Regions from separate parts of the Labrenzia sp. C1B70 genome, predicted to be linked through region 2. Evidence: predicted binding sites of a transcription regulator. Region 2 holds the regulator's gene; the other holds the start of a gene.

Region 1 (4,366 bases), on a different contig from region 2:
GCTAATATGACAAACAGGCAAAGGCCTGCCGGGCGGCAGGCCTTCAGGATCCCTGGCAGGTATTCGGCCGGGGATCCCGCTGAGCGCTTGTTGGACGCTGACTGAGGGCTTATTGGGCGTTCACAGCGTGGTTCATGACGTGGAAGATCACGTTCTGCTCGATGGTGCCATCGACCAGATGTGCCCACGGGCCCTTTGCGTAAACCGCAACATCTTCACCCGAATGGGTTTCGGAGGACTTGGGGATCAGCGCCTGCTGGACGTAGTCCAGATCGGTGGCGGTTTCCTGGTCGAGGTCCGGGCGCGAGCCGGTGTAGTCGTTTTCGCCTTCGCCCTTCTTCAGAACCGAGCCGGTGCCGTTCAGGTAACCGATCACGGTGTACGGCTTGCCGTCGTCCGCGGTCAGAACCTTGTCGGAATGTTTGATGCCCACCTGGGCAACGTCGTAGCAAAGGCCGAGGATGGCCGAACCGCGGCCGCAATAACCGTTGAAGGCGATGGCATGTTCGTGGTCGGCGGTGACGATGATGAGCGTATCTTCATCGTTGGTCAGCTCGTCAGCCATGGCAACGGCTTCTGCAAAGGCAACACCGTCGCGCATGGCGCGGGCTGCATTGCCGTCATGGTTGGCGTGGTCGACGCGGCCGGCTTCGATTTCCAGGTAGTAGCCGCCTTCGTTCTTGGACAGATATTCGATGGCTGCCTTGGTCATGTCGGCCAGGGACGGCTCGTCATTGTCGGCGCGGTCGGCCTCATATTCCATGTGGCTGTTGTTGAACAGGGCCAGTACGGGGCTGGAGCCGTCAAGCTTCAGCGACTGGAAACCGGCGGTGTCGGATGCGAACTGAGCACCCAGTCCGGTTGCACGCTCAACCAGGTCGACATTGTCTTCGCGGCGGCCCTTCAGCCCACCCATTTCCTTGTCCTTCGGCAGGAAGTAACGGCCACCGCCGCCCATTGCGAAATCGACGGTGCCGGCTTCCATGGCGTCGATCAGCTGGGTCGCGATGTCCTTCTGTGCGGTGCAGCCTTCCGGCACCGCGTCTTCCCAGTTGCGGTTTGCGGTCTTGGCGTAGACGGCAGCCGGAGTTGCGTGGGTCAGGCGGGCAGTGGAAACCACGCCGACAGACTTGCCGGCTTCGGTCATCATTTCGGAGAACAGGGCAAGCTGGTTGCCTTCAACGGTGGAGCAATCGTCATGGATGGCTTCTTCACCGAGGTTGATCAGGTTGAAGCGCTGCTTCACGCCCGTGTTCATCGAACCGGCGGTCGGAGCGGAGTCCGGCGTCTGGGCGTTGATGTTGTAGGTCTTGACCAGGGCGCTGTAGAACTCCGGAGTTTCGTAAGGGAGAACGTTTTCCTCGCCCAGCATGCCTTTCTGCTGACCGTCGAAAAGGCGCGTGGCGTAGTTGGTGCCGACACCGTTGCCGTCTGCGATCAGCAGGATCACGTTCTTGGCGCGGTTGGTGTTCGGCTGACGGTCCAAAATGGCCTGAATGGCGGCTTCGCCATCCTTGTACCACTGGCTGGAGGCTTGCGGCAGGGCGTCCTGAGCAAAGGCGACGGAGCCGGTAAGGGCCAGCGCGAGCGAAGTGCAAACGATCGTTTTCATGATATCTCCCGGAGGTGAGGGTGCATCCCGGGAGCTACTTAAAAACGCTGCATGACATCTGATTGACAGTTGGATGACGAAACAGATTTGTTATTTTATTACATAACCTCCACGATTGAATTCAATTCTTCTACTTTTGCGCCGTCTTGTCTCTTCTTCGGTAGCGTCTTGTCATCGAACCGCAGGGTTGGTCCCCGGCCGGGTAATCGACCTGGCAGCCTCGTGAAAAGCCCGGGCAATTACAGATAGAAAAATGGTGTCCTGAAATCTGAGGACGCTGTCGCGTCCTGTGTTCCTGGGCTGCCCGCTATCCCCTATTGTCACATCATTTTCATATGAGCGTCGAATAAGGTTCATATGAAAATGTTTTAACGGGCTTCGAAGTCAGGCTTTTTCGAGTCAACATGATGCCTTTGGAGCAACTGGCCTTCTGCATTTGCAGGAGGAGAGGGGACGATGGCGGATCAGAAGAACATGCTTGGGCAAATAGACATTTCAAAGCGTCAGGCCGAAATCGCGGATCTGGTACAAAAGGCAGGGTTTGCGTCCGTCGAGGAACTGGCGGACCGGTTCGAGGTGACCACGCAGACAATTCGCAGGGACGTCAACGGTCTTTGCGAACTGGGGATCCTGCGCCGGACCCACGGCGGCGTCGAGCCTCCGGCACCGGCGTCCAACATCCATTATTCCACCCGGCAGATCCTCAATCTTCCGGAAAAGCAGCTGATTGCGAAACTGGTGGCCGGCCACGTCGGCAACAACCAGTCGATCGCGTTTTCCATCGGTACCACCCCGGAGATCGTGATGCAGGCCCTGGTTGGGCATGAGAAACTGGCGGTTTTCACGAACAATCTGAACGTGGCCTTCACGGCTTCGGTCAATCCGTCGTTTCAGGTGACCATCACCGGCGGGCGGTTGCGTCATGGCGACCGCGACGTGCTGGGGTCCGCAGCGCAGGCGTTCTTTTCCAACTACAAGGTCGATATCGGCATTTTTGGTGTTGCCGGTGTCGATGAAGACGGCACGCTGCTGGATTTCCATGAGGACGAAGTGGCGGCCCGCCAGTCGATACTCGCCAATTGCCGCCGGTCCTATCTGGTCCTCGATCACAGCAAGTTCGGCCGGAACGCCCATGTGCGCGGCGGTCAACTCAGCGATGTCGATGCGATCTTCACCGATTGCCCGGTGCCGGATGTTTTCCTGGCATCGCTGGAAGGCACAAAAACGGAAGTGTTCGTGGCCGACGACGGGGATGAGGCGTGACATCAGATCCGCATATCCCGGGTGCGAAACCCTCTGGCGCCGGCAAGCCGATCGTCCTTGAAACGGTGTCGCGTGCCTGGGGTGAGACGGTGGCCGTCGATGGCCTGTCGATCGATATTCCGGCAGGCTCCTTCACGGCACTTCTGGGTCCGTCCGGCTGTGGCAAGTCAACGACATTGCGCATGATTGCGGGTCTCGAGAATGTCAGCAGCGGACGCATCCTGATCGGCGGAGAGGATGTCACCGGCCGTCCGTCGGCCAAGCGTGACCTTGCCATGGTGTTCCAGTCCTATGCGCTGTTTCCGCATCTGAACGTTGGCGAGAACATCATTTTCGGCCTCAAGGTCCGCCGGGTCGGCAGGGCCGAGCGGGACCGGCGTCTTGCAAGGGTTGCCGATCTTCTGGGCCTTGGCCAGTTGCTGGAGCGCAAGCCGGGTCAGCTTTCGGGCGGTCAGCAGCAGCGTGTCGCGCTTGGACGGGCAATCATCGGCGAAAAGCCGATCTGCCTGATGGACGAGCCGCTGTCCAATCTCGACGCCAAGCTGCGCCATGAAATGCGGGTGGAGATCCGCGCGCTGCAGCAGCAGCTCGGCTTCACGATGGTCTATGTCACGCATGATCAGGTCGAGGCCATCACCATGGCCGATCAGGTGGTGCTTTTGAACGGTGGCCGGCTGGAGCAGGTGGCGAGCCCGCGGGATCTTTACGAAAAACCGGCAACGCCCTTTGCCGCCCGTTTCATCGGCACCCCGCCAATGAACCTCTTTCCGGCCAATGCCTTCAGGAAACTGTGCACCGCGCCGGACTTCAAGCTGGGCCTGCGCCCTGAGGCAATGCATCTGGAAGACGGCGGCCCGGTCAACGCGTCTGTTCGTGCCGTCGAGTATCTGGGGGCGGATGTGCTGGCCGATTGCGAAGTTGCCGGCACCGGTTTTCAGGTGCGCCTTCCGGCCAGCCGGGCCTTCACGCCCGGCCAGTCCGTGCAGCTCGGCTTTTCGCCGGACGATCTTCATGTTTTCGACGCCGATACCGGCCGCCGCCGAGACGATCTCATTTCCGAGTTCGGAGCCTTGTTGCGCTCCTGACCTGCTGCGCACGCCCGCGTAGACCGACCGCAGACCTGCGGATTTTCGAACCTTAGGAAGTAAACTGATGTTGAAGTCCACTTTCCTGAAAGCCGTTGCGGCAACGGCGCTTTCCTTCAGCACCTGGGCCTCCGCTCAGGCTGTTGATTTGCAATTCTATTTTCCGGTCGCCGTTGGCGGCAAGGCTGCTGACACCATCCAGGAACTGACCGACGCCTATGTTGCGCAGAACCCGGACGTTACAATCGACGCCGTTTATGCCGGCTCCTACCAGGACACCGTCGCCAAGGCGATCACCGCTTCGCGCGGCGGCAACCCGCCCCAGCTTTCGGTGATCCTGTCTGCCGACATGTTCACCCTGATCGATGAAGACCTGATCCAGCCCTTCGACGACTATCTGACCAGC
Region 2 (4,366 bases):
GTTGATGACACTTCCGACGATCATCATCTCCACCCGCGCCTCCTTGAAGGCCGTTCCGCCGAGCATCCGCGATGCGGCCCTTGGCATTGGCGCCTCCAAGATGCAGTCGATCTTCCACCATGTCCTGCCGCTGGCAATGCCTGGCATTCTGACCGGCACGATTATCGGTCTGGCACAGGCGCTTGGGGAAACCGCTCCGCTGCTGCTGATCGGGATGGTCGGTTTCATCGCCTCCAATTTCCCGGACGGTGTGGCTGCCGGTTTCTTCTCTCCGAACTCGGCCATGCCGGCCCAGATCTACGAGTGGGCGAAACGCGCCGACCCGGCTTTCTATGAACGCGCTTGGGGCGGGATCATCGTGCTGCTGGTCTTCCTCATGACCATGAACATTATCGCTATCATCCTGCGCCGCAGGTTTGAACGCCGCTGGTAAGGATTGCTCCGATGAACGAGATGCCGAATTTTGAACAGGCGAAAACCATGACCGACAGCAAAATTTCCGCGAACAAGGTGCAGGTCTATTATGGCGATACCCACGCCATCAAGGACGTGGACATCGAGATTCAGCCGCGGTCCGTGACTGCCTTCATCGGTCCGTCCGGGTGTGGCAAGTCGACGTTCCTGCGGACGATCAACCGCATGAACGACACCATCGACATCTGCCGTGTGGAAGGGTCGATCAAGATCGACGGTGAGGACATCTACGATCCCAAGGTCGATCCCGTACAGCTGCGCGCCAAGGTCGGCATGGTTTTCCAGAAGCCGAACCCGTTTCCCAAGTCGATCTACGACAACATTGCGTACGGTCCGCGAATCCATGGTCTGGCCCGCAACAAGTCCGAGCTTGATGAAATCGTTGCCTCCAGCCTGCAGAAGGCCGGGCTTTGGGAAGAAGTCAAGAACCGTCTGGACGAGCCGGGCACCGGCATGTCGGGCGGTCAGCAGCAGCGTCTGTGCATTGCCCGTGCCATTGCCGTCAGCCCGGAAGTGATCCTGATGGACGAACCGTGCTCGGCGCTTGACCCCATCGCGACCGCGAAGGTGGAAGAGCTGATCGACGAACTGCGGGAAAACTTCACCATCGTGATCGTGACCCACTCGATGCAGCAGGCTGCCCGTGTGTCTCAGCGTACCGCGTTCTTCCACCTGGGTGTTCTGGTGGAGGAAGGTCTGACGGAGGACATCTTTACCAATCCGAAGGACAAGCGTACGCAGGACTATATTACGGGCCGCTTCGGCTAAGCATTTTTTAGGTTTCTGAAGGGGACACAGGATGTCTGAACATACAGTCTCGGCTTACGATGACGAACTGACGGCCATGGCCGGCAAGGTTGCCGAAATGGGTGGTATTGCCGAAAAGGCTTTCGCCGATGCGGTGTCCGCGCTGGTGTCGCAGGATCTGGAGCTTGCCAAGGCGACGATCAAGGGCGATGTCCGTCTGGACAGCCTTTACAACGAACTTGAAGTGAAGCTGATCGAGCTGATCGTCCGCCGCCAGCCGATGGGGCAGGACCTGCGTGAAATCACCGCCGCAACGCGCATTGCCAATGACCTGGAGCGTGTTGGCGATCTTGCCAAGAACGTTGCCAAGCGCGTCATCGCCATCGACAGCGACTTGCAATCCAAGAAGCTCGCGATCGGTGTGGAGCACATGACGGAACTCGCTCTTTCGCAGCTCAAGCAGGTGTTGGATGCCTACGCCCGCAAGGATGCGGAAGCCGCCCGCCGGGTTCAGGAAGCCGACGCCGAGGTCGACGCGATCTACACGTCGATCTTTCGCGAACTCCTGACCTACATGATGGAAGACCCGCGGGTCATTACACAGTGCGTCCATCTCTTGTTCTGCGCAAAGAACATCGAGCGCATCGGCGATCACGCGACGAACATCGCCGAGAACGTCTACTACATGGTCACTGGCGAGCGTTTGCCGGAAGACCGGGCAAAGGTCGACGAAACAGGCGCGGTCTGACCCGCCGGTAATCGTCGGATTTGCAGAAGATCTTAACGGCCGGCGCTTCGGCGCCGGTTGCGGTAATTGGAGCGAGATGTATGCCGAAGGTGCTCATCGTTGAAGACGAAGAACCGCTCAGCCTTCTATTGAGATACAATTTGGAAGCGGAAGGGTACTCGGTCGAGTCCTGTGTCCGGGGTGACGAGGCGGAAATCCGCCTGCGGGAAAGCCTGCCGGATCTGTTGCTGCTCGACTGGATGCTGCCGGGCCTGTCCGGAATTGAACTGTGCCGCCGCCTGCGGGCGCGCGAGGATACCGAGCGCCTGCCGGTCATCATGCTGACGGCACGCGGTGAGGAAGCAGAGCGCATCCGCGGCCTGTCGACCGGTGCCGACGACTACGTGGTCAAGCCCTTCTCGGTACCGGAATTGATGGCCCGCGTGCGCGCCATCCTGCGCCGGGCAAGCCCGGAAGTGGTGTCCAGCATGTTGCGGTCCGGCGACATCGAACTGGATCGCGAAACGCACCGTGTTCGTCGCAACACCAAGGAAATACACTTGGGGCCGACGGAATTCCGCCTGCTGGAATTCCTGATGACATCGCCTGGCCGTGTCTTCTCCCGCGAACAACTGCTGGATGGGGTCTGGGGTCACGATGTCTACGTGGATGAACGCACTGTCGATGTTCACGTCGGTCGCTTGCGCAAGGCTCTGAACAAGGGCAAGGCAAAGGATCCTATCCGTACCGTCCGTGGTGCCGGATATGCCTTCAATGACCAGTTCACCTCTGCCACTGCCTGAGGGCAACTTGCAGAATGGAATTAAGGAGCCCGCTTTCAAGCGGGCTTTTTGTTTCTCAGCGGTTATGTGCCTTTCGCGGAGCAAGGTTCTCTTCTGCGACCACCCCATCAGTTGTGTCGGTGTCGGGGCTGATCCTGCGGTCCCTGTCGTGGCGGAGCGGTCAAACAAGGTTTGTTTTGATGGAACGGAAACGGCATGGAGCGGTGCCGAGAACAAGCCATGGGAGGTCACTGTTCGGGGTCGGGCATCTGGTCAAAGGAAGGCCCAAACAAAAAAAGCCCGCCAAATCGGCGGGCTTTGTCATGAATTGGTTAGGTGCGAGGCTATCAGCCTGCCTGAGCCATCGTCTTGCGATCGCGGCGGCGGTCGGCGACCGGCTGATACGCGATCTTGCAGTGATGAGCGCAGTAGGGGACGCCGGCATCGGACTGGCGGCCGCAGAAGTAGAAGTCGTCGGTCGCCGGGTCGCCAATCGGCCATTTGCAGGTCCGCTCGGTCAGCGTCAGGATGGTAGCCCGCTGCGAGATCGGAACAAGTTCTGCAATCGGCTCTACGCGTGGCTTGGCAGCCACCACTGGAGCCGGCGAGATGTCTGCTTTCAGGGCCGTTGCGCCGATCGACTGCGGATGTGACGTCGTCGGTTTCTTCGGCGCTGCACCGGTTGCAGGAGCTGCGGTGCGCGGCCGGCGTGGCTTAGCGCTTGAAGAGGTGGACTTGGCGCGGCCGGACAGGCCAAGGCGGTGCACCTTGCCGATCACGGCGTTACGGGTAACACCACCCAGTTCGCCTGCGATCTGGCTTGCGCTCAAGCCGTCGCCCCAAAGCTTTTTGAGAAGCTCAACTCGTTCGTTTGTCCAACTCATTGCCGCACCCTTTAGTTTGACCGTCCTGCGGCCATTAACCCCGTGTTAAGCATGCGCAAGCACGCTTAATGCTGGCAGATCTAGTGCCTCTTGGTGATTTGCCTCACGAGATCTCGTGTCTGATTGCTGAGAGGTTACAATAACGTTAATTTGTCAGGCAACCACTCGACCCAAACCAGTTGGGGATGAAACGACTTTTCCCCAATTATGGCGAGGTCATTGAGAATTTTATGAAATCCGCCCTCCGCGGCACATGAAATGTCTTGTGCGCCATTTCCATTGACAGTGCATGGTACCGGCAGTGTATAAGAAAGCCGCTGCGTGCCGCCTCATCGGGGCGGCACGTCGCGTTTTGGCCCTTCGGCATCTTTTCAAGGTGACGGCCCGGCGTCGGGGCGACGCAGGGGACAGCAGGGGCGTTTAAAGGAGACAAACGAGGTTATGTCCGCGACTGCACTATTCGGAAATTACGCAAGATCGAACCTGTCTTTCGATCATGGGGAAGGCGTCTGGCTGGTTACCACCGATGGCCGACGATTCCTCGATTGCGGTTCCGGCATCGCGGTCAACGCACTCGGTCATGCCCATCCGCATCTGGTCAAGGCGTTGCAGGATCAGGCAGCCAAGCTGTGGCATACCTCCAACCTGCACCAGATCCCGGATGGCGAACGGCTGGCGCAGCGCCTGTGCGCGGAAACCTTTGCCGACAAGGTGCTGTTCGTGAATTCCGGCGCGGAAGCGATGGAAGCTGC

What was found. Region 2 encodes PhoB, which activates phosphate uptake and scavenging genes when phosphate is short. Its sites were predicted from a motif close to TGTCATNNANCTGTCAT; they were not measured.
Region 1: Q666_RS47285 (alkaline phosphatase) is a predicted target of PhoB. The motif match lies at 1,675-1,691, and genes of this name have one in related genera.

The regions. Positions count from the first base shown of each region.
Region 1 is NZ_AXCE01000010.1:322,288-326,653, forward strand. Features, by position in the region: gene Q666_RS47285 (alkaline phosphatase) at 110-1,612, opposite strand; gene Q666_RS47290 (DeoR/GlpR family DNA-binding transcription regulator) at 2,069-2,875, shown strand; gene Q666_RS47295 (ABC transporter ATP-binding protein) at 2,872-3,960, shown strand; gene Q666_RS47300 (ABC transporter substrate-binding protein) at 4,028-4,366, shown strand, end outside.
Region 2 is NZ_AXCE01000062.1:494,421-498,786, forward strand. Features, by position in the region: gene pstA (phosphate ABC transporter permease PstA) at 1-433, shown strand, start outside; gene pstB (phosphate ABC transporter ATP-binding protein PstB) at 481-1,242, shown strand; gene phoU (phosphate signaling complex protein PhoU) at 1,274-1,969, shown strand; gene phoB (phosphate regulon transcriptional regulator PhoB) at 2,050-2,751, shown strand; gene Q666_RS63170 (GcrA family cell cycle regulator) at 3,078-3,614, opposite strand; gene Q666_RS63175 (aspartate aminotransferase family protein) at 4,056-4,366, shown strand, end outside.